2 regions of the Pseudomonas arabinosi genome follow, and region 2 is predicted to be linked to the other one. Evidence: predicted binding sites of a transcription regulator. Region 2 holds the regulator's gene; the other holds the start of a gene.

Region 1 (15,188 bases), 3.4 Mb from region 2:
CCCTTCACGGTTGTGGCTGACGTGCTGCTTTTCAGCCTGGCCGAACAGGTCGAACACGTGATCGAGGTTCTCGGGAGCGATGCCTGTACCGTTGTCTTTGACGTCCAGTCGCGCCATGTTTCCAACTTGGCTGGCGATCAATTGCACGTGGCCGTTGGAGGGCGTGAATTTCAGCGCGTTATTCACCAGGTTCCAGATAATTTGCTCCAGACGCGTCGGGTCGGCATGGACCATCAAGGCGTCTGAAGGCACGAGCAGTTCGACGGTGGCGTCGTGTCGATCGCTGAGCACGACGGCATGAATATCGCGCAACACACCGCCCAAATCTACAGCAATGGGTTTCAGTTTGAGTTTGCCGGTACGGACCCGCGCAACATCCAGTAGATCATCGATGATCCGTGCCTGGCTGTTGACGGCGTCGCAGATGGTGTTGACGGCCTTGGCGGCCGGCGCCACCGACTTGGTGACCGGCAAGCGACGCAGCAGTTCTGCATTGAGCTGGATCAGGTTCAATGGATGCTTGAGTTCGTGGGACATGACCGCAAAGAACTCATCCTTGAGGTAATTGGTGTTGCGCGTTTCCGCCAGTTGTTGGCTCTGTTCTTCATGCCGGCGTTTATGGCCGGTCAGGTCCCGGGCGATTTTGACGTAGCCTTTGAGATTGTCGCCGCTGAGCAAGGTCACCTCACCGCTGCAAAAGAAGCGGTTGCCGTCCTTGCGCACGTGCCAGCGCTCATCTTCACTGCGGCCATGGGTGCGCACCGCCAGCAGTTCGTTTTCAGGCACGCCGGACGCACGATCTTCAGGCGAGAAAATGAAGTCGTAATAGGCGCCCTCGGCCTCGGCCTTGCTGTAACCGAAAATCAATTCGGCGCCTTTGTTCCAGGTGGTGATCACGCCCTGCTCATCGAGGGTGATGATGGCGTAGTCGCGAGTGCTTTCGGCGACGAGGCGCATGCGTTCTTCGCCCATTCGCAGCTCTTCTTCAGCCGCTCGACGTTTAGTGATGTCGATGAACGTCAGCACGGTGCCGTCGATGTGGTCTTCGCTGGAACGATAAGGCAGCAGGCGGGCGATGTACCAGCGGTTGTCGGTGCTGCTGACTTCGCGTTCGATCATGTTCAGCGATTCGAACACCTGTGCCGCGTCTGCGACCAGGTCCTCGTAATGCAGGCGATGGGTAATGTCGAGCAAGGAGCGCCCGGTATCCACCGGCAACATGCTGAAGATGTCAGTGGCGCGCGGGGTGAACCACTTGATGCGCATGCTGCGGTCGACAAACACCGTGGCTATGTCGGTGGAGGCAATCAGGTTGGTCAGGTAGTCGTTGATCTTGTCGGTTTCTTCGACTTTGGTTTTCAGCTCGTAGTTGACCGTCAGCAGCTCTTCGTTGATCGACTGCAGCTCTTCCTTGCTGGTCTCCAGTTCTTCGGTGGCCGAGCGCAGTTCTTCGTTGATGGCCTGCATTTCTTCGTTGGAAGCCTTGAGCTCTTCGCTGGAGACTTCAGATTGTTCGATGGTGTCCTGCAAGTGCAGCTTGGTGCGTTGCAGTTCGCGCTCAAGGTTGGACAGCACCTGGCTTTCGGTCTGTAGCACGGTGGTGGCTGCTCGTTCGGCAGGGTCGACCTCGACTTCCTCGAAAATCACCAGGACGTATTCGCCGTCCGATTCTTCATCCTTATAAGGATGTGCGACCAGATCAATCAGGTAACTGCGCTTATCACGCTTGACCGGCACTTCACGGGACTTGACCGGCAGGCCACTCTGCTGGACCTGGAATAGCGTGGTGCGGATTTCCAGGCGCAGTTCCGGAAGAATCAGCGTCAGCAAGTTACGCGACAACTCGCCACCAACATGACGCAGGAAACGCCCGGCACTCTCGCTCATGTGCAGGATGTCGGCGTTGGCATCGACGATCACGCTTGGTGGTGCGGACTGTTCGAGGGCGCGTTGATGGATATCGCCAAATGACAATTTGCGCGGCGCGCTGCTTTGCGGGACCTGTTGGGAAGTGTTGGTCCGCACATAGCCTCCACGCGGCATGGTCGGTGTGCGCCGACTGCTAGCCGTGCCGGTTTTGGCGCGGAAGATCCGGTTGCGTTTATCCACCGGGGCGAACAGTTCGTGGCACGCGTCCGCGCTCTCGGAGGAGCCGAGGAACAGGAAGCCGCCGGGGCGCAGGGCAAAGTGGAACATCTGGAGGATTTCGCGTTGCACTTCGCGATCCAGATAGATCAGCAGGTTGCGGCAAACAATCAGGTCTATCTGCGAGAAGGGCGGGTCGGACAACAGGCTGTGCTTGGCGAACAAGACCTTTTCGCGGATTTCCTTGCGGATCCGATAGTGATCGTCTTCCTTGATGAAATAGTGGCGCAGGCGCGAGGGTGGCACATCGGTGATGATCGCTTGTGGATACAGGCCGGCCCGGCCGACGCTGATGGCGCGTTCGTCGATGTCGGTGGCGAACAGCTGCATCGACGCCGCACTGGCGTCCAGTTGCAATTGATCGTTGAGCAACATGGCCAGGCTGTAGGCTTCCTCGCCCGTGGAGCAACCCGCGGACCAGACGCGGATTTCTTCTTTCTCGGGTTGAGCGGACACGACAGCGCTGACCAGTTGCGGCACGACATCCCGCTCCAGGGCTTCGAAAGCCTCCCTGTCACGGAAGAAGTTGGTCACGCCGATCAGCATGTCGCCCAGCAGTGCCTTGGTTTCTTCGGGATTGTTCTGCAGATAGTGGTAATAGGCACTCAGGTCTGGCTGGCCGGTGACCTGCATCCGGCGTTCGATCCGGCGCAACACGGTGGCGCGTTTGTAGTGTTTGAAGTCATGGCCGGTGCCGGTGCGCAACTGAATGAGCACGTCGCGCAGCACGTGTTCTGCAAGTGCCGCCTCACGCTCGGACACCGCAGCAATGGTTTGCAGTTCCGGATCGTTGGCGGTGGGCAAACAGATTTCCCTGGAGTTGCGCCAAAGCTCCAGAAGCTTTTGCGGCATTTCCACCACGGGCAGCACCAGGTCAACCATGCCGGTTTCGATGGCGGCGCAAGGCATGCCATCGAACTCGGCGTCTTCCGGTGCCTGGGCCAGTGTGATGCCACCTTGTTCCTTGATTCGTGACAGGCCAACCGCGCCGTCCGAGCCGGTGCCCGACAACACCAGACAGAAGGCGCGCTCGCGGTGCACATCGGCCAGGTCGCGGAAGAACAGATCGATGGACGCGTGGCGACCTTCGCTCGGGTCTGTGGCGCTGACCTCCAGAAAGCCATCGTTCATTGTCAGCCGTTGCGCCGGTGAAATGACGTACACCCGGTTTTTTTCGATGGCCACCGTTTCGGTCACCTGCAGAACCGGCATCTTGGTCGATTCCTGGATGATCTTGTCAGCGATGCTCTGGTGGTCGGGCGACAGATGGAGAATGATCACGAACGCCATGCCATTGTCTTGAGGCATGTTTTCAAAGAACAGTTTGATCGCTTGCAGCCCGCCCGCTGACGCACCGATGCCCACCACCGGAAAGTCCAGGGTGCTGGGGCTCAGGGCCTTTCGCTCAGGAGCAGGGGCCGAGTGCTTGGGAGTGGTGGTCATAACGCTTGCCTTTGGCGAGGGGAAACGCTTCGAGTTCAAGTGGGGTATAGGTGCGCTTCAATAAGTCAGGATAATCCTGTTTTTTGATAACGCCTTCAAATATTTAGCGCGTACTAAACGGCATGACTTCTCAAGGGAACGCCACTGCTGGCCGATAACCCGGACAGTCATGGTCTTCTTCTTAAATTGCCTGGAAATCTTCGATGCTGTCGTATCACCAAAAGCGTTTTTTGATCGTCGATGATTTCTCGGATTTCCGCAGTTCCGTCAGGTCCATGCTGCGCGAACTGGGCGTCAAGGATGTCGACACCGCCGACACCGGCGAACAGGCGCTACGCATGTGTTCGCAGAAGGCCTACGATTTCATCCTGCAGGACTTTCACCTGGGCGACGGCAAGAAGAACGGTCAGCAGGTGCTTGAAGACTTGATGATCGAAAAGCTGATCAGCCATGAGGCCGTGTTCGTCATGGTGACCGCCGAGACCAGTCAGGCAATGGTGCTCAGTGCGTTGGAACATGAACCCGATGCGTACCTGACCAAACCGTTCAACCGTTCCGGCCTGGCTCAACGGCTGGAGCGGCTGGAGCAACGCAAGACCTTGCTCAAGCCGATTCTGCAGGCCCTTGACCGAGGCAAACCGGTTGAAGTGCTCAATGCCTGCATCGCCCTGTGCAAGCAAGACATCCGCTACTCGCCGTTGTGCCTGCGCTACCGCGCCGATGCCCTGCGCGACCTGAATCAGAACGAGGCGCTGGAGCGTCTCTACGACGGCATCATTGCCGATCGGCCATTGCCGTGGGCGTTTGCCGGTCTGGGCAAATTGCTGTTCAAGCGTGGCCAGGTCGCTCAGGCCAAAGGCGTCTACGAAAAAGCCCTGAAAGTGTTCCCGATGATGCCGGCGCTCTACGACGGCATGGCCGATGTGCTGGTCGCCGAAGGCGACACCAAGGCGGCCCAGCGTGTGCTGGAAGAGGCGATCCGCTTGTCGCCGCTGGCGGTGCGCCGGCAAGCGCTGTTGGGCAAGTTGGCCATGACCAACGAAGATTTTGAAACAGCCTCAAAGGCCTATCGCCAGGCGGTGGCCCAAGGTGCGCAATCGCGTTTCAAGGATGCGGAGAGCAACCTTGGCCTGGCCCACGCCTTGATCAGCAAAGGCAGCGAAAAAGGCCTGGATACCCGGACTCGACTGGAAATCAACACGACGCTGAGTGCGGTGGCCAAGGAAAACCCTTCCGACCCGGGTCTGCAGATTCGCGCGCGATTGATGAAAGCCACCAGCCTGTTGCTCAACGATGCCGAAACCGCCGAAAAGCTCACCGAGCAGGCGATGATGCGCCTCGATGGCATGGAGCAGTTCATGAGCGCCGAAGCGGCGCTGCTGGTGGCCAAGCAACTGCAGATGCTCGGGCAGGCCAGTGCCGGTGCCTCGATGTTGAAGAACTGCGCGGAAATCTACGGCGATGACCCGACGGTGATGAAGGGCATCGCCAAGTTGACCGACGATCCGACCATCCTCAACTCCGGCAACGCCGCTGCGGACCTCAACCGTCAGGGCGTGCGGGTGTACAAGACCGGCAACCTGGCGGAGGCGCGGCAGGTGTTCCGCAAAGCCCTGGCGCTGCAACCCAAGAACATCAGTATCGCGCTGAACATGGCCCAGTCGCTGCTGCACGGCACCGACACCAGTGTTCCTTCGGCGGAGCTGGAGGAATGTCGGACGTGCCTGAAAATGGTCGGCCTGATGCCCGACACCGATGCGCGTTTTCCCCGTTATCAGAAGTTGCGAAGCAAGGCGTTTGGCGAATGAACAACAGCGAACAGGCACTCGATTTTTCCACGGTGATTGCCTCCACCGTGCACGACATGAAGAACTCCCTGGCGATGCTGATGCAGGCCCACAGCCAATGGCTGGCGCGCTTGCCGGATCCGCAACAGCACACCCCGGAGCAGGGCGTGATCGAATTCGAATTCGCGCACCTCAATGGCATGCTCGTGCAGTTGCTGGGGTTGTACAAACTCGGGGTCAACCAGATGCCGTTGCAACCGGCCTACCATGAACTGGATGACTTCATCGAAGCGCAATTGGCCTGCCACCAGGACGTGTTTGCCAGTCGCGGCATCATGGCGACCTATGAAGTGGACCCGCTGAGCCCTCTGGGTTTCTTCGACCGGGAGCTGATTGCTTCGGTGCTGGGCAACAGCGTCAACAACGCCATTCGTTACGCCCGCCATGCGGTGTTGATCAGCGTCAGCGATGTAGCCGGGCAACTGGTGCTGACCGTCAACGACGATGGCGTGGGTTATCCACCCGAGATGATCGAACGTCAGGCCGATTACGTGCAGGGCATCAACCACAGCAGCGGAAGCACTGGCCTGGGCCTGTACTTTGCCGGGCGGATTGCCGCCCTTCATCAACGCAATGGCGTGGGCGGACGCACCGAAATCAGCAATGGCGGCCCGCTGGGCGGCGGCGTGTTCAGCCTTTACCTGCCCTGACCGGTTCTTTTTGTTGACCGCTGCTTGATATTCCGAACAGGTGGAGCCTATTTTGTACGGGTCGCCGTTCGCGGCTCGCACAACAACAAAGGATTGCGTCATGACAACCGATGGCCATCGCTCACTCGCACAGCGATTGACGGGCATTGATGAGATTGAATGTGTCACGCCGGATTTGAATGGCGTACCCCGTGGCAAAGTAATGACCGCCGAAGGCTTTCTCGAGGGGCGGCGTCTGCAGATGGCGCGGGGAGTGCTGCTGCAATGCATCATGGGCGGATATCCGCCGGCGCGCTTTTACGGCAGTGATGATAGCGACCTGGCGCTGGTGCCCGATCCTGCACAGATCCATCGCTTGCCGTGGAGCCAGCAGCCGCGGGCCTTGGCCATTTGCGATGCGGACGAGCTGACCGGCGAAAGTTCGTCTCTGTCGACCCGCGGCCAACTCAAAGCCGTGATCGCGCGTTACGCGGCCCTCGGCCTGGCGCCGGTGGTGGCGACCGAGCTGGAATTTTTTGTGTTTGCGCCCAACACCGACCCGACTCAACCGTTCCAGCCGCCGCTGGGCCTGGACGGTCGTCGCGAGGACGGTCAATCGGCGTTCAGTATCAGTTCCAATAATGGTTTGCGGCCGTTCTTCAGTGAAGTCTACGCCTGCATGGCGGCCCTGGGCTTGCCGCGCGATACCTTCATGCACGAGATGGGCGTCAGCCAGTTCGAGATCAACCTGCTGCACGGCGACCCACTGCTGCTGGCCGACCAGACACTGCTGTTCAAACATTTGCTTAAAGAAGTCGCGCTCAAGCATGGCCTGACCGTGGTTTGCATGGCCAAGCCGCTGGCGCACACGGCGGGCAGTTCGATGCATATTCACCAGAGCATCATCGAGATCGGCAGCGGGCGTAACGTGTTCAGCGACAAGGCTGGTGAGCCGACCGCGACCTTCCGTCATTTCATCGCGGGTCAGCAGGCCGGCATGGCGGATTTCACTGCGTTATTCGCTCCGAACGTGAACTCGTATCAGCGCTTGTGCCATCCGTATGCGTCGCCGAATAATGCCTGCTGGTCCCACGACAATCGCGCGGCCGGATTGCGCATTCCGGCCAGTTCGCCTGCCGCTCGTCGGGTCGAGAACCGTTTGCCGGGGGCTGATGCGAACCCTTACCTGGCGATCGCCGCCAGCCTTGCCGCAGGGTTGTATGGCATTGAACACACACTGGAGCCGAGCGAGCCGATCCAGGGTGAATTCGAAGTGCCGGACAATCTTTCGTTGCCGTGTACCTTGCATGCTGCTCTTGAGCGTCTGAAACGTAGCCAATTGGCGAGGGAACTGTTCGGCAAGGAGTTCATCGAAGGCTACATCGCCTCGAAGACCATGGAGTTGACCAGCTTCTTTGATGAGATTACTCCCTGGGAGCGGCGTGTTTTAGCGGCCCAGGCCTGACGACCCGTCGACATCAGGCTATCGTTTGTCGATAGCCTGAAACTCACTGCAAGGAGCCGCTCGGAACGCCGATGCGCCAAATCTGGAAACCCTTTCGAGCGCTATATTTTGCCTCGCTGATGATGTTGATCGGCTCTGGCCTTTTGAGTACTTACCTGGCCTTGCGCCTGGCCGCCGACCACGTCGACAGCCTGTGGGTCGGTGCGTTGATGGCCGCCAACTATTGCGGCCTGGTGCTGGGTGGCAAGATCGGCCACCGGCTGATTGCCCGGGTCGGGCATATTCGCGCCTATTCGGCCTGCGCCGGGATTGTCGGCGCGGCGGTGCTGGGCCATGGCCTGGTGGACTGGTTGCCTGCCTGGATCTTCCTGCGGGTCATCGTCGGTCTGGGCATGATGTGCCAATACATGGTCATCGAAAGCTGGCTCAATGAGCAGGCCGAAGCCTCGCAGCGCGGGACGGTATTCAGTGGCTACATGATCGCCTCGTACCTGGGGCTGGTGCTGGGTCAGTTGATTCTGGTCATGCACCCGAGCCTGGGCCTTGAACTGCTGATGCTGGTCGCCTTGTGCTTCGCACTGTGCCTGGTGCCGGTGGCCCTGACCCGGCGGATTCACCCGGCACCGTTGCACCCGGCCCCGATGGAGCCGCGGTTCTTCATCAAGCGTGTGCCGCAGTCGTTGAGTACGGTACTGGGGGCGGGACTGATCATTGGTTCGTTCTACGGCCTGGCACCGCTGTATGCCTCGCAGCAGGGGTTGTCCACGGAGCAGGTCGGTCTGTTCATGGGTAGCTGCATTTTTGCGGGCTTGCTGGTGCAATGGCCGTTGGGCTGGCTGTCCGACCGTTATGACCGGGCGCTGTTGATCCGCTGTTTTGCCCTGGTCCTGGCGCTTACCGCGTTACCGCTGGCAATCATGCAACAGGTACCGCTGGAGATTTTGTTTATCACCGGGTTCTTCTGTTCGCTGGTGATGTTCTGTCTGTATCCGCTGGCGGTGGCATTCTCCAACGACCACGTCGAGGGTGATCGCCGGGTGTCCCTGACAGCCATGCTGCTGGTGACCTACGGTGTCGGCGCCAGTATCGGGCCGCTGGTGGCCGGGGTGCTGATGAAACTGTTCGGCAGCCACATGCTCTATGCCTTCTTCAGTTTCTTCGCGTTGGTGCTGGTGTGGCGGATTCGCCCGAAAGCGGTGACCAACCTGCATGTGGTCGACGATGCACCGCTGCATCATGTCGCCATGCCGGACAGCATGTCGAGTTCGCCGTTGGTGGCTTGCCTTGACCCGCGTGTCGATGAGCAGGTGGTGCAAGACCAGATGCAGAGCCCGATCAACCCCGAGCCGGACCCGGAACCCGAACCAGAGCCCGAAACCGATCCTCCACCCGAAGACCCTGATGCCCCTCGCGAGCAAAGTTTTACCGAGGCCAGGCCTTAAATTCCACGCATAAAAAAACGGGCAGTCACCGCAAGGGACTGCCCGTTTTCTATTGAGGCGACTTATTACATGTCGTCTTTGTCGAAGCGTCGCGCTTCGCGCTGAAGCTGATAGACGAACCGCTCGACCTGCCGCTGCACCAGCCCGCTCATGTTGTGAAAGCGTACGCCGGCGAAGGTGGTGGAGATCCTTTCTTCGAAGTGCAGGTAACGCAGCTCGACGGGTGCCGTCATGTTGCCAAAGGGCAGGGCGGCGATGAAGCGATCATAGACCTGGCCCAGTTGCAGGCTGTCCGTGATGTCACCTTCGAAGCGCAGCTTGCAGCCGGTGGCGGAGATGTCCAGTAGCTTGCCGCTGATCGGCGACTTGAGTTTTTCACCACCCAGATCAACGTTGACCAGTTGTGCCAGCTTCAATGCAGCACGGAATGCATTACGGCGCTGATGGTAAACCACCTCGGAAGGCAGGGCACCACGGTAGCAGCGACCGCCACCGGACTCATCGATGGTCAACGGTCCGTTGCTTTCCCAAGCAATACGCACGCCGTCGTGAAAGCCTTCGACCTTGAACGGTTCGCCGGCGAGCAGGAAGCGTTCACCATCGCGGGGAATCATTTCGTCCAGGGCAATCATGTTGCTGTCACGGTCAATGTCCACCAGATAACTCTGGAAGCGCTGGCTGCGCTCATGGAACGTGATGATCAACGGATCATGGCTGTCTTGCAGCTGGCGCAGGTTGCCGGAGATCTCCAACGGCGTGGTGAGCACCTTGGGTGGCTGCGGAGCATCTTCCGCGCTTAAGGCATTGAACACGGTTCATCAATCTCCAGACAAAATATGACTACGGCTGGCCATCATATTGCCAGCATGTTACGCGTCTTGATAGTGCGCGCTTTTCAGCAGGCTCAAGCCTGACTGAGCGGGCGTGGCTTCGCAAGCATGGAGGTAGATCCGCGTGCATCATAGAGCGCTGGCGGCTCGCCGCCGTTGAGGATTTTCAGCTGATTGGCCGTCGCGGCCTGTTGCACCAGGATCGACTGGCCATTCTTGACGTTGGCCGCCTGGCACTGAGCCAGAAGATCGGTCAATACATCGCTCTGTTCCAACAACTGATCGCCAATGCTCGAATGGCTGGCAAGTTGCTCCAGGCCGTTGCGATCGGTCGGCAGGTTGAGGCTGGCGAGGATTTCACTGCGCTTGCGGCCATGCTGATCGAGCAAAATGATCAATGCCTGTTTCTGCGCCAGAATCTCTTCGAGCAGTGGCATGTCGCGACCGTGCAAGGCGAGGGACTCGGTTTGCAGTAACTCCAGCAAGTGCTGTGCTGGAGCGAAATCGTCGGTGATCAGTTGCAGTAAATTAGTGTCGTGCATGGCTGGCCTTGGGTTTTAAGCGTCCAAAAGCCTGGCGCAGGCCTTGGCCTAGCGCTGGGCTTCGAAGTTGAGCAGTTTGCTGGCTACACGGTTGCTGTCGACTTTGTAGCTGCCATCGGCAATCGCTGCTTTCAACTCGGCCACGCGGGCGTTGTCGACGGCAGGCTGATCGCGCAGCTTGTCAGTGACCTTCTGCAACTGTTGAGCCTCATTGCTGAGATGTACCGATTCCCCGCTTTTGACGGTACTGGCCTGTTCGGCCGGGGTATTCAGCGGTGCGGGTTTGCCGGCTTCGGCGGTTTCCTTCGCGGTGCTGGTACGTGTACTACCGGTAAGTGACGAGGAACTGTTTAAACGACTGAAATCGATGACCATGACAAAAAACCTCTGGGTATTTGGACGCTTGCCATGTTTTCGGCCATACCCGGAAAAACTTTAGGCCCAATTATCAATGAGCTTGCGCGCGTCAGCGCTTGCCCTGCATAGGGCACAGTCTAGGGAACAGTCGAGTGGCGCGCCAGTGTTCTACATGGCTACTTCCACCTGACCGGGCGCGATGACTTGCGCCTTGATGACCCGCTGGGAGTTGAGGTTTTTCACCCGGATCTGTTCGCGCAAGCCGCCATTGGACAGCGCTTCACCCGGCATGCGCACGCTGAGCGTTCCACTTCGGGCGGTAATCACCACCTGATCGCCCTTGCTGATGACTTCTGCCTGTTCCATGTGCACCAGGGTCATGACCTGGTCGGCGACCATTGGTCGGGTAAGTTTCTGCCCGATCGCCTGATCGACGGAAGTCAGGTAACCCTGGCTGATCAGGCTGATGTCACGCTCGCGCAGGGTCACATCCTGGGGCTCGACGATACCGGTGCGTCGCAGCGGGCGGGTGGTGGTCACAATGTCGCGAAACAGGCGCACTTGAGCGGGTACGAAGACTGTCCAGGGTGATGCACCCTCGCAGCGAACCTTGACCGTAACGCGCCCCAGCGGCGTGGCCGGGCTCTCCAGGGACGCTGTCAATTCCTTGTCGCACATGGGCATGCGCAGCCGCGGATCGAGCTGCTTGACCTCGATCTCGTAGCGGCCTTCCGTTTGACTGGTCGCCAGATAGTCTTCTACGGTGAATTCAAGAAAGCCCTGGGTGACGCCGATAAGCATGTCAGGCAAGGTAACCGTGTCAGCAAGGGCAGGGCAGCCAGCGTTGAACAGGCAGACGGCCGACATCGCGCAAAGCAATCTGCGGGCGTTTGATGTCAGGCGTCGGAAAAATGTCGGTTCTGTGTTCATAAGAGTTAAAAAGCAAGCGCCGTGCCGTTTAGTGATGAATGCGCGTCGCAACACACTTAAGCGTTGGTGTAGGAGTCTGTGCATGGCTGGTGTAATGGATGCGGTAAACCAGCGCACGCAACTGGTAGGGCAGAATCGCCTTGAGCTGTTGTTGTTCCGTCTCGACGGCCAGCAGCTGTATGGGATCAACGTGTTCAAGGTTCGGGAGGTGCTGCAATGCCCCAAACTGACGCTGATGCCAAAATCCAGTCCTGTCGTGTGCGGTGTGGCAAGTATTCGGGGGGCGACCATTCCGATTCTAGATCTGGCCATGGCGACCGGGTCCGGTGCGCTGAAAGATCAAAGCAATCCCTTCGTGATCATCACGGAGTACAACACCAAGACCCAGGGTTTCCTGGTGCGGTCGGTGGAACGCATCGTCAACATGAACTGGGAGGAGATTCATCCGCCACCCAAGGGCACGGGACGCGATCATTACCTGACGGCTGTGACTCGGGTCGACAATCAGTTAGTCGAAATCATCGACGTCGAGAAAGTGCTGGCAGAAGTGGCGCCGACACCGGAAGCGATTTCCGTTGGCGTGGTGGATGTCGAAACCCAGCACAAGGCGCTCTCTTTGCGAGTACTGACGGTCGATGACTCGTCGGTGGCGCGCAAGCAGGTGACTCGTTGCCTGCAGACGGTCGGTGTCGAAGTGGTGGCGTTGAACGACGGTCGGCAAGCGCTGGATTACCTGCGCAAGCTGGTCGACGAGGGCAAGAAGCCGGAAGAAGAGTTCCTGATGATGATTTCCGACATCGAGATGCCGGAGATGGACGGGTACACCCTGACGGCCGAGATCCGCAACGACCCTCGCATGCAAAAGCTTCACATCATCCTGCATACTTCGTTGTCGGGTGTATTCAATCAGGCGATGGTCAAGAAAGTCGGTGCCGATGACTTCCTTGCCAAATTCCGTCCTGATGACCTGGCATCCCGGGTAGTCAACCGGATCAAAGCAGCAGACATCAGCTAGGGGCCTTTTGCCCCTGGCGGTTAATACGATTTAAGAGGCGGCATCTTTGTCTACGGGTAATTTGGATTTCGAACAGTTCCGGGTCTTCCTGGAAAAAGCCTGTGGCATTTTGCTCGGTGAAAACAAGCAGTACCTGGTCTCGAGCCGTCTCAACAAACTGATGGAACAGCAAGGCATCAAGTCCCTGGGTGAGCTGGTCCAGCGCATCCAGACCCAGCCGCGCAGCGGTTTGCGCGAGATGGTGGTGGATGCCATGACCACCAACGAAACCCTGTGGTTTCGTGACACCTATCCGTTTGAAGTGTTGAAGAACAAGGTGCTGCCGGCAGCGATCAAGGCGGCCCCTGGCCAGCGTCTGCGGATCTGGTCGGCGGCCTGTTCATCGGGTCAGGAACCGTATTCGCTGTCGATGTCGATCGATGAGTTCGAGCGCGTGAACATGGGCCAGTTGAAGATGGGCGTGCAGATCGTTGCCACCGACCTGTCCGGGACCATGCTGACCAACTGCAAGACCGGCGAGTACGACAGCCTGGCCATCGGCCGTGGCCTGTCGCCCGAGCGCCTTCAACGTTACTTCGACCCGAAAGGGCCGGGGCGCTGGGCAATCAAGGCACCGATCAAGAGCCGGGTGGAGTTTCGCTCGTTCAACCTGCTGGACAGCTACGCGGCGCTGGGCAAGTTCGACATCGTGTTCTGCCGCAACGTGTTGATCTACTTCTCCGCCGAGGTGAAGAAGGACATTCTGTTGCGCATTCACAGCACGTTGAAGCCAGGCGGTTATCTGTTCCTCGGTGCTTCCGAGGCGCTGAACGGTTTGCCGGATCATTACCAGATGGTCCAGTGCAGCCCGGGGATCATTTACCAGGCGAAGTGATTCGTTGGCGTCATCAAAAAACGGGAGTCCTCAGGGGGGCTCCCGTTTTTTTTGCCTGCTTAATTCTCAATCCCACCACCTATCCCCTGTGGGAGCGAGCTTGCTCGCGATCGCGTCGTGTCAGTCAACATCTTCGTCGTCTGACACTCCGCCATCGCGAGCAAGCTCGCTCCCACAGGGTCAGGTGGTGTTCTCCAGACCGTGATAAGCGGCAGAAAAGCGGCAGGCGGCGGAAATCGGTTGCCGCTTTTCTGGCATTGCCACGTTGCCACTGCCCGCAAAGCCCCGGTTTCCGGGCTTTTTCGATTTGGCACGCCGCTTGCTATGTCCATGTTACGAAAAATCAGGTCACCCGAAGGTTTCCGACATGAGCATCAGCTTCGATAAAGCGCTCGGTATCCACGAACAAGCCCTGGGCTTCCGCGCCCAGCGTGCCGAAGTCCTGGCCAACAACATCGCCAACGCCGACACCCCGAACTACAAGGCTCGGGATCTGGACTTCTCGAAAGTGCTCGCCGCACAGAACGAGAAGACCAAGAGCGGATCTTTCGCCTTGAACATGACCAACAGCCGTCATATCGAAGCCGAAGGCCTGGGCAATGGCGACGAGTCGCTGCTGTATCGCACGCCGATGCAACCGTCGATCGACCAGAACACCGTGGACGCTCAGCTTGAACAATCAGCGTACGCGGAAAACGCGGTCAACTTCCAGGCCAGCTTCACCCTGCTCAACAGCAAATTCAAAGGGCTGGTGTCAGCCCTTCGTGGAGAGTAAGTCATGTCTCTAGCCAGTGTTTTCAACATTGCCGGTAGCGGCATGAGTGCCCAGACCACTCGCTTGAACACCGTCGCCAGTAACATCGCCAACGCCGAGACCGTCTCGTCGAGCATCGACCAGACCTACCGTGCGCGGCACCCGGTGTTCGCCACCATGTTCCAGGGCGGCCAGAGCGGCGGCAGCGAATCGCTGTTCCAGAACCAGGATGCGGCCGGTCAAGGCGTGCAAGTGCTGGGCGTGGTCGAAGACCAGAGCAACCTTGACGCGCGCTACGAGCCGAACCATCCGGCGGCCGACGCCAAGGGCTACGTCTACTACCCCAACGTCAACGTGGTGGAAGAAATGGCTGACATGATTTCCGCGAGCCGTTCGTTCCAGACCAACGCCGAAATGATGAACACCGCCAAAACCATGATGCAAAAGGTCCTGACCCTCGGTCAGTGATAAGGGGCGACTCAGATGAGTGTTACCGATACCACCAGTGGTTTGAGCCTCAAGGACATCCTGGCCAACTCCTCGATCAAGACCAACACCAGTGCCGACGGCCTGGCGTCGGCGACGAATAGCGCCACCGGCAAAAAGGCCCTGGGCAAGGACGCGTTCCTCCAGTTGCTGGTAACGCAGCTGAAAAACCAGAATCCGCTGGAACCGCAGGACAACGGCGAGTTCGTCGCCCAGTTGGCCCAGTTCAGTAGCCTGGAAGGCATCACCACGCTCAACGACACCGTCAGTGGCCTGGCGAGCAATTACAACTCGTCCCAGGCGTTGCAGGCGTCGTCGCTGGTCGGGCGTTCGGTTATTGCACCGGCCGACAAGGCTGTGGTCGATACCTCCAAGAGTTTCACCGGCACCATGGCCGTACCGGCGTCGGTAGACCCGGTCAAGATCAAG
Region 2 (15,188 bases):
CTGACGCAGGTAAACCACTTCGGCCACGCTGTCGACCATGATCCCGACCACTTGCTTGTCGGCTTCGATGATGACGATACGGGTGTTATCGCTGATCTCGGCATTCATCAGGCCGAAGCGCTGACGGGTGTCGATCACGGTGACCACGTTACCGCGCAGGTTGATGATGCCCAGCACGTAGCTCGGGGCACCCGGGACCGGGGCGATCTCGGTGTAACGCAGGACTTCCTGAACGCGCATCACGTTGATGCCGTAGGTTTCATTGTCCAGTTTGAAGGTTACCCATTGCAGGATCGGATCTTCAGAACCTTTTGCATTCGTCGCTTGATTACTCATACCCTGACCCCTCGAAAAACCGCTTCTGGCGGTGTGTGTTCTGTTGGCGGCATTCAACAATGCCGTCGCATACGTGTTATGTCGGCAGCTATGTCGGTTTGTGTAGCGGCTTGATGCCGCCCATGTGCTTTGCCCCGCCGCTGGCGATCAACTCGGCCAGGGCGGAAACGTCCAGCAGCGCACACATGTGCTCAATCACCGTGCCGGCGAGCCATGGCCGCTGACCTCGATGACTTCTCCATTTGATTTCGTTCGGGTCCAGGCGCAACGAGCGGCTGACCTGATGCACCGCCAGCCCCCATTCGTAGCCCTGAACCGAAATAACGTATTGCAGGCCCTGACGGAAATCGTCGCGGTAACGGTCGGGCATGACCCAACGCGCGGTATCCAATACTTTCAGGTTGCCGGCCTGGCTCGGCAGGATCCCGAGGAACCATTCCGGCTGACCGAACAGCGGCGTCAGCTCATGACCGGCCAAAGAATAAATCGAGCCCAGGCACACCAGCGGCACCGCAAGGGTCAGCCCGGCGACATCGAACAACAGGCATTCGAACGGCTCGGCAGCCCAGGACGGGCGACCATCTGCTTCCACTGGTGGCGGCGTGTTGCTCGGTGGCAGGTGGACTTCGACCACCGGTGGCACCAAGGCTTGCAGCAGCGGGGCGATGGTCGATACCGGAGCGAGTACCGGTGCTGGTGCATCGATCACGGCTACCGGCGCTTTCGCCACGGGCGCTGCTACCGGCGCGGCAACCACGGCGGGTTTCTGCGCATCACGAGCCTGCTCTTCGAGCACCGCTGCCTGGAACTCGTCCAGCGCAGCTTCAACTTCGACTGCTTCAACAACCTCAACGATTTCAACCAGCGCTTCGATTTCCGGCGGCAACTCTTCCGTCGCCTCCATCAGCAAGCTGTCCAGATAAGACTGGAGCGCGAGTTGCGGGCGCGAGGTGATTTTTACCGGGCGGTTCATCTCACGCCACCTGCGGGACAAGTTGTGCTGCCAACAGATGCTTGAGCAACGCGCGATAAGCCAGCACCCCACGGCTCTTGCCGTCGAACTGCGAAGGCGTCACCCCTGCCCGGCTGGCATCGCGCAAGCGGGTATCGATTGGAATGTAGCCCTGCCAGATTTCTTCCGGGTACTTGTCGCGTAACACCCGCAGCGTGCCGAGGGACGCCTGCGTACGGCGGTCGAACAAGGTCGGCACGATGCTGAACGGCAGCGCCTGTTTACGCGAACGGTTGATCATCGCCAGGGTATTGACCATGCGCTCCAGGCCTTTGACCGCCAGGTGTTCGGTCTGCACCGGAATCACCAATTGCTGGCTCGCCGCCAAGGCATTGACCATCAGCAAGCCGAGCAACGGCGGGCTGTCGATCACGGCGTAATCGAAGTCCTGCCAAAGTTGCGCCAGGCTCTTGGCAATCACCAGGCCCAGGCCACTCTGACCCGGCGACTGACGCTCGAGGGTCGCGAGTGCGGTGCTCGACGGCAACAGGGAAATACTCTCGTGGCTGGTGGGCAACAGCAACTGACCGGGCAAGCCTTGCGGCACGCTGCCCTTGTGCAGGAACAGATCGTAGCTGCTGTGTTCCAGGCTGTCGGGGTCGTAACCGAAGTAGCTGGTCATGGAGCCGTGAGGGTCGAGATCGACCACAACCACGCGCTTGCCCGCCTCGGCCAGTAAACCGGCTAAAGCGATAGAGGAAGTGGTTTTACCAACACCACCCTTTTGATTGGCGACTGCCCAGACTCTCATTCGGATTGTTCCTCCCGGTCGAAATGGTCGACCGAGGAAAAGCTCAACGTATTAATGCGGGTGACGGAGAATTGACGGCACTCTCTCGTCCCGGCGACTTGACCGGGGTCGGTGCAGTTTGTGTGCCAGCACGCTTCAACGCGGCATCCGGTTTCGCATTGGCGGTTCCGGTACCCGTGAGGCTGCGGCGTACATCGAGATTTCGCGACACCACCAGGACGACTCGACGGTTACGCGCCCGGCCCTCGGCAGTGGCGTTGTTGGCCACTGGCTGGAACTCACCGTAACCCACCGACGCCAGGCGACCGGGGTTCACGCCCTGCATCGCCAGCATGCGCACGATGCTCGCCGAACGGGCCGAGGACAGCTCCCAGTTGGTCGGGTATTGCGCGGTGCGGATCGGTTGATCGTCAGTGAAGCCTTCGACGTGAATCGGGTTGTCGAACGGCTTCAGAATCGCGGCAACCTTGTCGATGATGTTGAACGCGATGTCGCTGGGCATGGCGTCGCCGCTGCCGAACAACAGGCTGGAATTGAGTTCGATCTCGACCCACAGCTCGTTGCCGCGAATGGTCATCTGGTTGGAGCTGATCAAGTCGCCGAACGCGGCGCTGATGTCGTCGGCGATGCTTTTGAGCGGATCGCTGGCACCCCCGATCCCGGCGTCGACCTGCTCGGCGTCTTTAACCAGCGGCTTGGCCGGGGTCACGGTCTTCGGTCGCTCGTCGCCGATCGGGATCGGCTTGAGGGCGCGGTCGGAGTCGGTAAACACCCCGATCAACGCTTCGGAAATAACCTTGTACTTGCCTTCGTTGATCGAAGAGATCGAGTACATCACCACGAAGAAAGCGAACAGCAACGTAATGAAGTCGGCGTACGAAACCAGCCAACGTTCATGGTTTACATGTTCTTCAGGTTGCCGACGACGAGCCATAATCCATTACCCCCATCAATCCATGAAGCCCTGAAGCTTCAACTCAATAGAGCGAGGGTTTTCACCTTCGGCGATCGACAGAATGCCTTCCAACAACATTTCGCGATAACGCGACTGCCGCATAGCGACAGACTTGAGTTTGGCGGCAATCGGCAGCAGCACCAGGTTGGCACTGGCCACGCCGTAGATGGTCGCAACGAAGGCCACGGCAATGCCGCTACCCAATTGCGATGGATCGGCCAGGTTGCCCATCACGTGGATCAGGCCCATTACCGCACCGATGATGCCGATGGTCGGCGCGTAGCCGCCCATGCTTTCGAAGACTTTGGCAGCTTCGATGTCGCGGCTTTCCTGGGTGTAGAAATCCACTTCCAGGATGCTGCGAATCGCTTCCGGCTCGGCGCCGTCCACCAGCAGTTGCAGGCCTTTGCGCGAGTAGTTGTCAGGTTCGGCGTCGGCCACCCCTTCCAGACCGAGCAAGCCTTCCTTGCGGGCGGTCAGGCTCCAGTTGACGACGCGATCGACGCCACCGGCGAGGTCGATGCGCGGAGGAAACAGGATCCAGGCCAGAATCTGCATGGCGCGTTTGAAGGCGCTCATCGGGGACTGCAGCAGCGCTGCACCGACGGTTCCGCCGATAACGATCAACGCCGCCGGACCGTTGGCCAGGGCGCCGAGGTGGCCGCCTTCAAGGTAGTTGCCGCCAATGATGGCGACAAACGCCATGATGATCCCGATGAGGCTTAAAACATCCATCAGATACAAGCCTCGACCAGATGCTTGCCAATATCGTCCAGGCCGTACACCGCATCGGCGAGTTCGGCTTTGACGATGGCCATCGGCATGCCGTAGATCACGCAGCTGGCTTCATCCTGAGCCCAGATCGAGCTGCCGCCCTGCTTGAGCAGACGCGCGCCTTCGCGACCATCGGCGCCCATGCCGGTCAACACGACCGCCAGAACTTTGTCACCGTAAGACTTGGCCGCGGAACCGAAGGTGATGTCCACGCACGGCTTGTAGTTCAGACGTTCGTCGCCCGGGAGGATTTTCACCGCGCCACGGCCGTCGATCATCATTTGCTTGCCACCCGGCGCCAGCAACGCCAGGCCCGGACGCAGGATGTCGCCATCCTCGGCTTCCTTGACGCTGATGCGGCAGAGCTTGTCCAGACGTTCGGCGAAGGCCTTGGTAAAGGCAGCCGGCATGTGCTGGATCAATACGATCGGTGCAGGGAAGTTGGCCGGCAATTGGGTCAGAACCCGCTGCAGGGCAACCGGGCCGCCAGTGGACGTACCGATGGCGACCAGTTTGTAGGCTTTGCGTTTCGGCGTTGGCGACGACGAGGCTGGCGCGTGCGTACGTGCCGGAATCGGAGCCGGTGCCGGACGTGCAGGCGCGCTGCTGCCGTAGGTGCTGACGCTCGAAGGTGCAGGCGTCGGGACGGGTGCGGCGACAGGTGCCGGAGCGCTGTAGGTGTTGGCACGACGGTTACTGCGCGAGATGCTGAGAATCTTCTCGCACAGCAGTTGCTTGACCTTCTCCGGGTTACGGGAGATGTCTTCGAAATTCTTCGGCAGGAAATCCACCGCGCCAGCGTCCAGCGCGTCGAGGGTTACCCGAGCGCCTTCGTGCGTCAGCGAGGAGAACATCAAAACCGGAGTCGGGCAGCGCTGCATGATGTGCCGCACCGCCGTGATGCCATCCATCATCGGCATCTCGTAGTCCATGGTGATCACGTCTGGCTTGAGGGCCAGCGCCTGATCAATCGCCTCTTTTCCGTTGGTCGCCGTACCGACGACCTGGATATTCGGATCCGCTGAAAGAATTTCCGAGACGCGGCGGCGGAAAAACCCCGAATCGTCCACCACCAGGACTTTAACTGCCATAAACACTCCGTTAGACGGAGCGAGGCTCAGTCGCCCCGCTCCACCAGAATCAAATACGCCGTGCGGCGTAACGCTTGAGCATGCTCGGAACATCGAGAATCAGCGCAATGCGGCCGTCACCGGTGATGGTGGCGCCGGACATGCCCGGAGTTCCCTGGAGCATTTTGCCCAATGGCTTGATGACCACTTCTTCCTGGCCCACCAGTTGATCGACGACGAAGCCGATCCGCTGAGTGCCCACCGAAAGGATCACCACATGGCCTTCGCGCTGCTCTTCATGAGCGGCAGAGGCGACCAGCCAGCGTTTGAGATAGAACAACGGCAGCGCCTTGTCCCGCACGATCACCACTTCCTGGCCGTCCACGACGTTGGTGGTCGACAGGTCGAGGTGGAAGATCTCGTTGACGTTCACCAGCGGGAACGCAAACGCCTGGTTGCCCAGCATGACCATCAGCGTGGGCATGATCGCCAGGGTCAACGGGACCTTGATGACGATCTTCGAGCCCTTGCCCTTGGTCGAATAGATATTGATGGTGCCGTTGAGCTGGGCGATTTTGGTTTTCACCACGTCCATGCCCACGCCGCGTCCGGAGACATCGGAAATTTCGGTCTTGGTCGAGAAACCCGGCGCGAAGATCAGGTTGAAACAATCGGATTCGCTGAGGCGATCCGCTGCATCCTTGTCCATCAAGCCTTTCTTCACGGCAATGCCGCGCAGAACATCGGCGTCCATGCCCTTGCCGTCATCGGAGATGGACAGCAGGATGTGGTCGCCTTCCTGTTCAGCGGACAGGATTACCTTGCCGCTGCGAGGCTTGCCCATCGCTTCACGCTCGGCCGGCTCTTCAATACCGTGGTCGACCGAGTTGCGCACCAAGTGGACCAGCGGGTCGGCCAGGGCCTCGACGAGGTTCTTGTCGAGGTCGGTTTCTTCGCCGACCAGTTCCAGGTTGATCTCTTTCTTGAGCTGGCGAGCCAGGTCGCGAACCAGACGCGGGAAGCGCCCGAAGACCTTCTTGATCGGTTGCATCCGGGTCTTCATGACCGCGGTTTGCAGGTCGGCCGTGACCACGTCGAGGTTCGACACGGCCTTGGACATGGCTTCGTCGCCGCTGTTGAGGCCCAGACGGACCAAGCGGTTACGCACCAGTACCAACTCGCCGACCATGTTCATGATTTCGTCGAGACGCGCGGTGTCGACCCGCACGGTGGTCTCGGCTTCGCTGGCCGGTTTTTCCGGTGGCGGCGCGGCCGGGGCACGCGCCGGAGCCGGTGCAGCAGCAACAGACTTTGGCGCTTCGGCTTTAGGCTCGGGCGCTTTGGCGACGGGTTTCGCAGCCGGTGCTGGCGCCTTGGCGACAGGAGCAGAAACCACTGCGCCAGTGCCGACCTCGGTGAACTTGCCTTTGCCGTGCAATTCGTCGAGCAGCGATTCGAACTCGTGATCGGAGATCAGATCGCCGCCAGCCGCTTTAGCAGTGGGCGCAGCCGGGGCCGGGACCGCGGCAATGGCCGATTCCAGCGCATCAACGGCAAAGTTGCCCTTGCCGTGCAGCTGATCGAGCAGTGCCTCGAACTCGTCGTCGGTGATATCGGAGCTGTCGCCTGCCGCTTTCGGGGCAGCCGGTGCGGCTGGCGCCGGGGCTACCGCATCGACGGCGAACTGGCCTTTACCGTGCAGTTGATCGAGCAACGACTCGAACTCGGCATCGGTGATTTCGTCGCTGCCCGCCGCATTGCTGCTCGGCGCTGGCACAGCTGCCGGGGCTTCTGCCTGAGCCTTGACGGCGTTCAGCGAGTCCAGCAGTTGTTCGAATTCATTATCGGTGATGTCACCCGATTCGCTTTCAGCAGCCGGTGTTTCGACCACGTCGGCAACCGGTGCAGCTTCTGCCGCCTGCGGCTCGGCCAAACGGGCCAGAGCGGCCAGCAATTCAGGCGTGGCAGCCGTGATCGGGCTGCGCTCGCGGACTTCGGTAAACATACCGTTCACCGCATCCAGCGCTTCGAGAACCACGTCCATCAGTTCCGAGTCGACGCGACGTTCACCCTTGCGCAGGATGTCGAACACGTTCTCGGCGATGTGACAGCACTCCACCAGCTCGTTGAGCTGGAGGAAGCCGGCGCCTCCTTTTACAGTGTGAAAACCGCGAAAAATTGCATTGAGCAAGTCCGCATCATCGGGTCGGCTTTCAAGCTCGACCAGCTGTTCGGACAGTTGCTCTAGAATCTCGCCGGCCTCAACCAGGAAATCCTGAAGGATCTCTTCATCGGCGCCGAAGCTCATTAAGGGGGTGCTCCTAAAGGTCTAAAAACCTAAAAACCTAAAATCCAAGACTGGATAGCAAATCGTCCACATCGTCCTGACCGGACACAACGTCTTCTCTTTTATCGGCATGAATCTGCGGACCTTCACCCTGAGAGAGATGTTTTTGCGGATCTTTTTCTGCCAGCATCGCTTCACGGTCATGTTCGATGCCCGCAAAGCGGTCCACCTGACTGGCCATAAGCACGAGCTTGAGCAGGTTGCTTTCAACTTCGGTGACCAATTGGGTCACACGCTTGATCACCTGACCGGTGAGGTCCTGGTAATCCTGAGCGAGCAGGATGTCGTTGAGGTTGCCCGACACAACGCGATTGTCTTCGCTGCTGCGTGTCAGGAAACCGTCGACTCGCCGGGCCAGCTCGCGGAACTCTTCAGCCCCGACTTCGCGACGCATGAACCGTCCCCAGTCGGTACTCAAGGCCTGGGCTTCGTTGCTCAGGCCATTGACCAGCGGCGTGGCGTTTTCCACCAGGTCCATGGTGCGGTTGGCTGCAGCTTCGGTCAGCTTGACCACATAACCCAGACGCTCGGTGGCGTCCGTGATCTGCGAGACTTCCTCGGCTTGCGGCATGTGCGGGTCAATCTGGAAATTGACGATCGCGCTATGCAGCTCGCGAGTGAGCTTGCCCACTTCCTGATACAGGCCACGGTCACGGGTCTGATTGAGCTCATGGATCAGTTGCACAGCGTCGCCGAACCTGCCTTTTTCAAGGCTTTCGACCAGTTCGACCGCGTGTTTTTTCAGAGTCGATTCGAAATCGCCCTGTGAAGACTCGTTATGCTCCATAGCTCCCCCGTGGCGGACTTGCTTTGCACATCAACCGATGCGTTCGAAGATCTTTTCAATCTTGTCTTTCAACGCCTGAGCCGTGAATGGCTTGACCACATAACCGTTCACACCCGCCTGAGCGGCTTCGATGATTTGCTCGCGCTTGGCTTCGGCCGTGACCATCAACACCGGCAGGTGTTTGAGTTTTTCATCGGCACGCACGTGGCGCAGCAGATCGATACCGGTCATGCCGGGCATGTTCCAGTCCGTTACCAGAAAGTCGATGCTGCCGCTGTTGAGAACCGGAATGGCAGTAGTGCCATCGTCGGCCTCGACCGTGTTGGTGAACCCAAGGTCACGCAACAGGTTTTTAATGATCCGCCGCATCGTTGAGAAGTCATCAACGATGAGGATTTTCATGTTCTTGTCCAATTCGACCTCCAAGCAGTCTTAAACGCGCCCAGCACCTGGACACGCCATTTCAATCAATCCGGCAAAGCACTCAATGACTGTCTGGAGCACAACAGATCGGGACCGGTACGGTTCAACACCCCACCAGCCGCGTTCGCAGTGTCCCCACACTGCCTTCAGCGCGCTCGCCACTCCCCCAAACGCCCCCGCAAACGGGCCGCGCACTGGCTGTGTAACTGGCTGACCCGAGATTCGCTGACCCCCAGGACCTCACCGATTTCCTTGAGATTCAACTCTTCGTCGTAGTACAGCGCCAACACCAGTCGCTCACGCTCCGGCAAATTGGCAATCGCGTCCGCCAGCGCCGCCTGGAAGCGTTCATCTTCCAGATCGCGTGACGGCTCGAGATGAGCACTGGCGCCATCCTCGTGCAGCCCTTCGTGTTCGCCGTCCTGCAACAGATCGTCGAAACTGAATAGCCGGCTGCCCAGGGTGTCGTTCAAAATCCCGTAATAATCGTCGAGACTCAATTGGAGTTCGGCCGCAACCTCGTGATCTTTAGCGTCACGACCGGTTTTAGCTTCAATCGAGCGAATGGCGTCGCTGACCATCCGGGTATTGCGGTGGACCGAACGTGGCGCCCAGTCCCCCTTGCGTACTTCGTCGAGCATCGCGCCACGGATTCGAATACCCGCGTACGTCTCGAAACTCGCGCCTTTGCTGGCGTCGTATTTGGTCGACACTTCAAGCAGGCCGATCATCCCGGCCTGGATCAGATCTTCAACCTGGACACTGGCTGGCAAACGCGCCAGCAAGTGATAGGCAATGCGTTTAACCAGTGGCGCGTAACGCTCGATCAGCTCGTACTGCGCATCACGTGCCGACTTCTTGTAGAGGTTATAGCCACTGGCTGTCATAGCACGGGTCCTGCGGTTTGTTGCACGAGGCGCTCGACGAAAAACTCCAGGTGCCCGCGCGGGTTCGCAGGCAGTGGCCAGGTATCGACCTTCTGTGCAATGGCCTTGAACGCCAGTGAGCACTTGGAACGCGGGAAGGCTTCGTAGACGGCGCGTTGCTTCTGCACAGCCTTGCGCACACTTTCGTCGTAAGGCACCGCGCCAACGTATTGTAAGGCGACATCAAGAAAGCGATCCGTGACCTTGGTCAACTTGGCGAACAGGTTGCGACCTTCCTGCGGGCTCTGGGCCATGTTGGCCAGGACGCGGAAGCGGTTCATGCCGTAATCGCGGTTCAGCAGTTTGATCAGTGCGTAGGCATCGGTGATCGAGGTCGGCTCGTCGCAGACCACCAGCAAGACTTCTTGCGCTGCGCGGACGAAACTGACGACCGAGTCACCAATGCCCGCAGCGGTGTCGATCACCAGCACGTCGAGGTTGTCGCCGATATCGCTGAACGCCTGGATCAGGCCGGCGTGTTGGGCCGGGCTCAAATGAACCATGCTCTGTGTGCCGGACGCGGCCGGGACGATGCGGATGCCGCCAGGGCCTTGCAACAGTACGTCGCGCAGCTCGCAGCGGCCTTCGATCACGTCGGCCAAAGTACGTTTGGGTGTCAGTCCCAGCAGGACGTCGACGTTCGCCAGCCCCAGATCGGCGTCCAACAGCATGACGCGTCGACCGAGCTCTGCTAAAGCCAGGGACAAGTTCACTGACACGTTAGTCTTCCCGACGCCACCTTTGCCGCCGGTCACCGCGATCACCTGTACGGGATGCATGCTGCCCATGAATTTTCTTTACCTTGTCTTACTTAGACGGAGGCCACATTACTGGCTGCGCGTTCACTAACTGAACAATGCATGGCAGACCATCGATGTAGGTACAAAAACTGTTCATTAATACCTCAGCCGACCTGCTTGGTCGGGCTGTGGTAAATATCAGCGAACATGTCAGCCATGGCTTCTTCGCTGGGTTCTTCTTGCATTTGCACGCTTACGGCGCGACTGACCAACTGATGACGACGCGGTAGATGCAAATCATCCGGAATCCGCGGGCCATCGGTCAGGTAGACCACCGGCAATTCATGACTGATGGCCAGGCTCAACACCTCGCCCAGACTTGCCGTTTCATCCAGTTTAGTCAGGATGCAGCCAGCGAGCCCACAACGCTTGTAACTGTGATAAGCGGCCGTTAGAACCTGTTTCTGGCTGGTGGTTGCCAAAACCAGATAATTTTTCGATTTGATGCCACGACCGGCCAGGCTTTCGAGCTGCATGCGCAGTGCCGGATCGCTGGCCTGAAGGCCCGCGGTATCGATCAGCACCACGCGTTTGCGCAGCAAAGGCTCAAGCGCCTGCACCAGCGATTGGCCCGGATCGACATGCGTCACTGACACATTGAGGATCCGGCCCAACGTCTTGAGTTGTTCCTGAGCACCAATTCGATAGCTGTCCATGCTGACCAGCGCGATATTCTGCGCGCCGTACTTGAGCACGTAACGGGCCGCGAGCTTGGCCAGGGTGGTGGTCTTGCCCATGCCGGCGGGGCCGACCATGGCAATCACGCCACCCTCTTCCAGAGGCTCGACTTCCGGTGTGGCGATCATCCGCGCCAGGTGTGCCAGCAACATGCGCCAGGCCTGACGAGGCTCTTCAATATCGGTAATCAGCGCCAGCAAATCGCGCGACAACGGGCCGGACAGACCGATGCGTTGCAGGCGACGCCAAAGATTGGCCTGGGCCGGACGGCTGCCTTGCAGCTGATTCCAGGCCAGGGAGCCGAGTTGCACTTCCATCAGTTCGCGCAGGCTGTTGAGTTCGAAACGCATCGAGTCGAACGCCCGTGGATCGACGCCACCGGAGGCCGGTGCCGCAGCCGGTGCAGGACGACGGGGTTCGGTGTAGGTCGGCTCGATCAGCGGCTCGGCGGCGGTCAGTGGCAGGCCGGCGAACAATTGGCGATTGGTGGACTTATCGCTCTCGCCATCGCTGCGCAGGCTCAGTTCGGCCTGGGCGGTGACGATCCGCGATTGGGTCTTGCGCAGCTCGTCTTCGAGTTCCATGTTCGGAACGCGCGGAGCCAGCGCCGACAACTTGTAATCCAGGGCAGCCGTCAGCTCGACGCCACCGGCGATCCGGCGGTTGCCAATGATGGCGGCATCAGCGCCCAGCTCATCACGAACCAGTTTCATGGCCTGACGCATATCGGCGGCGAAAAAACGCTTAACTTGCATAAACCACTACCTCAGCCGTTGGGCCCTACTGTCGCAACGATGGTCACTTGCTTGTTGTCAGGAATTTCCTGGTAAGCCAACACATGCAAACCCGGGACTGCCAATCGGCCGAATCGCGACAGCATCGCGCGAACCGGACCGGCTACCAGCAGAATCACCGGTTGACCTTGCATTTCCTGACGCTGCGCCGCATCGATCAACGAGCGTTGCAGTTTCTCAGCCATGCTTGGCTCCAGCAGAACACCCTCTTCCGAGCCTTGTCCTGCCTTCTGAAGACTATTGAGCAATATTTGTTCCAACCTTGGCTCCAGCGTGATCACTGGTAGCTCGGAGTCAGTGCCTACAATGCTTTGGACGATTGCGCGGGATACGCCGACGCGCACCGCGGCCACCAGCGCGGCAGTATCTTGACTCTTGCTGGCGTTGTTTGCGATGGCTTCGGCAATGCTGCGAATGTCCCGTACGGGCACCTGTTCGGCCAGCAATGCCTGCAATACTTTGAGCAACTGCGACAGCGACACCACACCCGGCACCAGCTCTTCGGCCAGTTTTGGTGAGCTTTTGGCCAGCAATTGCATGAGTTGCTGCACTTCTTCGTGGCCGATCAACTCGCTCGAGTGCTTGTACAGAATCTGGTTCAAGTGGGTTGCCACTACCGTACTGGCATCTACCACGGTGTATCCGAGGGATTGCGCTTGGGCACGCTGACTGACTTCGATCCAGACCGCCTCCAGACCGAAAGCCGGATCTTTGGCGGTAATGCCGTTGAGCGTACCGTAGACCTGCCCTGGGTTGATCGCCAGTTCGCGGTCCGGGTAAATTTCCGCTTCGGCCAGGATCACCCCCATCAGGGTCAGGCGGTAGGCACTCGGCGCCAGGTCGAGGTTGTCACGGATATGCACAGTCGGCATGAGGAAGCCCAGATCCTGGGACAGCTTCTTGCGCACGCCCTTGATCCGCGCCAGCAACTGCCCCCCCTGATTGCGGTCCACCAGCGGAATCAGCCGGTAGCCGACTTCCAGGCCGATCATGTCGATCGGAGTGACGTCATCCCAGCCAAGCTCCTTGGTTTCCTGAGCGCGAGCGGGTGATGGCAATAGCTCCTGTTGACGCTTGACCTCTTGCAGGGCCTGAACCTTGACCACGTTCTGCTTCTTCCAGAACAGGTACGCGCCGCCGGCCGCCAGGGCCGCCATGCTGAGAAAGGAAAAGTGCGGCATGCCGGGCACGAGGCCCATCACCGCCATCAAACCCGCCGCGACGGCCAACGCTTTGGGCGAGGCGAACATCTGGCGGTTGATCTGTTTGCCCATGTCTTCCGAACCGGAAGCACGGGTCACCATGATCGCTGCAGCTGTAGATAAAAGCAGTGATGGCAATTGCGCCACCAAACCGTCACCGATGGTCAACAAGGCGTACACCCGACCGGCATCGCCGAAGGTCATGCCGTGCTGGAAGATACCGACCGCCATGCCGCCGATCAGGTTGATGAACAGAATCAGCAGGCCGGCAATGGCGTCACCGCGAACGAACTTGCTGGCACCGTCCATGGAACCGTAGAACTCAGCTTCCTGTGCCACTTCCATCCGGCGCAGTTTGGCCTGGTTCTGATCGATAAGGCCGGCGTTCAAGTCGGCGTCGATGGCCATTTGTTTACCGGGCATCGCATCGAGGGTGAAACGTGCGCTCACCTCGGAAATCCGCCCGGCCCCCTTGGTCACCACGACGAAGTTGATGATCATCAAAATCGCGAAGACGACGATACCGACCACGTAGTTGCCGCCGATTACCACCTCGCCGAAGGCCTGGATCACCTTACCGGCGGAGGCGTGACCGTCCTGACCGTGGAGCATCACCACCCGCGTGGAGGCCACGTTCAGCGCCAGTCGCAGCAACGTCGCCACCAGCAGAATGGTCGGGAACACCGCAAAGTCCAGTGGCCGCAAGGCGTAGACGCAGACCAGCAGCACGACGATCGACAACGCAATGTTGAACGTGAAGAACACGTCGAGCAGGAACGGCGGGATCGGCAACATCATCATCGCCAGCATGACCAGCAGCAACAACGGCACACCCAGATTGCCCCGACTCAAGTCGGCAACGTTTGTGCGTGCAGTGTTGAATAACTGAGAGCGATCCACCGATTTTCCCCGTTCCTTTAAAGCAAACTTTTTGACGCCTGAAGCAGGCGCAGAGCCGCTACTGCAAGAAGCCTTCCAACTTTTGCCAAGGCAGGGAATAGAGGGATGTATTGAGCTTTTGTAGCAGCTGCCGAGCCTGCGAGGCTGCGTTCGAGCCGGGGTCACGCTCGACCGAAGTCCTCGCAGGATTTAACGACTGCTTCGCAGCCGGACGCAGCCTCGACAGCTTCTACAAAAGGGATTAACGCGCCGTCAGAATCTGCTCTTTGTGGATCGGACCGAGATGAAGCGCCTTGCCGACCATGTACCGCGTACCTCTATGCATTTGAAGACCTTCCACCTCTACAAAATCCTCCTCAGCGTAACCGAGCACCACGATGGTTAAAGGTGCCTTCTGACCAGAAAGGTCGCGCCCCAGCATGAGGTTAAGCGCCCATTGAAAGGGAATGACCGGCAGGTCTTCGACGTTGATCTCACGCTTGTCCTCCCAACGAAAGTCCTTGCGCGCAACAACTTGCAAACGGCCATCGACCACACTGAATTGCGGCTTGTGATAACACTCCTCCAGCCCTCCACTTGACCACTGATCCATGTAATAACGAGGGGATGTGAAGACATTGAACAACGTGCGGTCATCACCAATATTGCCAGCAGCGCCGAAGAAGTAATTGTATGCATAGTGGTAGCCGAACCCGTCCAGTTCGGGGCGAATCGCATTGATAGGGCTGTTCAGATAACCCGGAATATAGGCATTGGCCATCTGCACAAAATGCGTAAAGTCCAGCGTCATGCCGAACGTAGCCGAGTAACTGATCGTGCGCTCGAGCCGATTCTCCTCCAGGACTCCCGAAACAAATTCCAGCGCCATCCCTTGAAGCTTTCTGTATTCACGCTCTGCCATGACCGTAACCTCAAATGCCTAAAACGCCCATCCATAGTGATCAATCCACTCATTGAACGACCATAGCAAGGACATCGGACGGGAGAATTCCCAAGGCCATGACAACGCTTAAGAGGAAGTGTGTCTACTGTCAGAACTAACAGGTACACCGCATTTTCAGACGGACGGAGGTTCTCAGGAATCGCGACGCAAATCCGGCGGAATCGGCAGGTCGCCCTTGAGCGGATCCGGGCGCTTACCCTTGCCGGCGCGGTGCTGGCGGATCTGGTAGACGTAAGCGAGCACCTGGGCGACGGCAAGGTAGAGCCCGCCGGGAATTTCCTGGTCAAGCTCGGTGGAGTAGTAAATCGAACGCGCCAGTGCCGGCGACTCAAGCAGCAGCACTTCGTTGGCCACAGCAATTTCACGGATCTTCAAGGCCAGGAAGTCGCTGCCCTTGGCGATCAGCATCGGCGCGCCCCCCTTGTCCGGATCGTACTTGAGCGCTACGGCGTAGTGAGTCGGGTTGGTGATGACCACATCGGCGTCGGGG

The links. Region 2 encodes FliA, which starts transcription of late flagellar genes. Its sites were predicted from a motif close to CTAAAGTTTNNNNNNNNNNNGCCGNTAA; they were not measured.
Region 1: flgM (flagellar biosynthesis anti-sigma factor FlgM) is a predicted target of FliA. The motif match lies at 10,755-10,782, and genes of this name have one in related genera.

What each region holds. Positions count from the first base shown of each region.
Region 1 covers NZ_CP180480.1:5,640,485-5,655,672, reverse strand. The annotation lists gene ACMXYJ_RS26285 (CheR family methyltransferase) at 1-3,588, opposite strand, end outside; gene ACMXYJ_RS26280 (response regulator) at 3,792-5,396, shown strand; gene ACMXYJ_RS26275 (sensor histidine kinase) at 5,393-6,085, shown strand; gene ACMXYJ_RS26270 (glutamine synthetase family protein) at 6,288-7,529, shown strand; gene ACMXYJ_RS26265 (MFS transporter) at 7,601-8,971, shown strand; gene ACMXYJ_RS26260 (flagellar brake protein) at 9,037-9,783, opposite strand; gene ACMXYJ_RS26255 (flagella synthesis protein FlgN) at 9,876-10,343, opposite strand; gene flgM (flagellar biosynthesis anti-sigma factor FlgM) at 10,392-10,718, opposite strand; gene flgA (flagellar basal body P-ring formation chaperone FlgA) at 10,869-11,630, opposite strand; gene ACMXYJ_RS26240 (chemotaxis protein CheV) at 11,713-12,645, shown strand; gene cheR (protein-glutamate O-methyltransferase CheR) at 12,692-13,519, shown strand; gene flgB (flagellar basal body rod protein FlgB) at 13,887-14,294, shown strand; gene flgC (flagellar basal body rod protein FlgC) at 14,298-14,741, shown strand; gene flgD (flagellar hook assembly protein FlgD) at 14,757-15,188, shown strand, end outside.
Region 2 covers NZ_CP180480.1:2,111,580-2,126,767, reverse strand. The annotation lists gene ACMXYJ_RS09915 (chemotaxis protein CheW) at 1-336, opposite strand, end outside; gene ACMXYJ_RS09910 (CheW domain-containing protein) at 425-1,309, opposite strand; gene ACMXYJ_RS09905 (ParA family protein) at 1,311-2,099, opposite strand; gene motD (flagellar motor protein MotD) at 2,143-3,036, opposite strand; gene ACMXYJ_RS09895 (flagellar motor protein) at 3,049-3,789, opposite strand; gene ACMXYJ_RS09890 (protein-glutamate methylesterase/protein-glutamine glutaminase) at 3,789-4,919, opposite strand; gene ACMXYJ_RS09885 (chemotaxis protein CheA) at 4,969-7,206, opposite strand; gene ACMXYJ_RS09880 (protein phosphatase CheZ) at 7,244-8,032, opposite strand; gene ACMXYJ_RS09875 (chemotaxis response regulator CheY) at 8,063-8,434, opposite strand; gene fliA (RNA polymerase sigma factor FliA) at 8,602-9,342, opposite strand; gene fleN (flagellar synthesis regulator FleN) at 9,339-10,169, opposite strand; gene flhF (flagellar biosynthesis protein FlhF) at 10,286-11,614, opposite strand; gene flhA (flagellar biosynthesis protein FlhA) at 11,626-13,755, opposite strand; gene ACMXYJ_RS09850 (hypothetical protein) at 13,997-14,656, opposite strand; gene flhB (flagellar biosynthesis protein FlhB) at 14,831-15,188, opposite strand, start outside.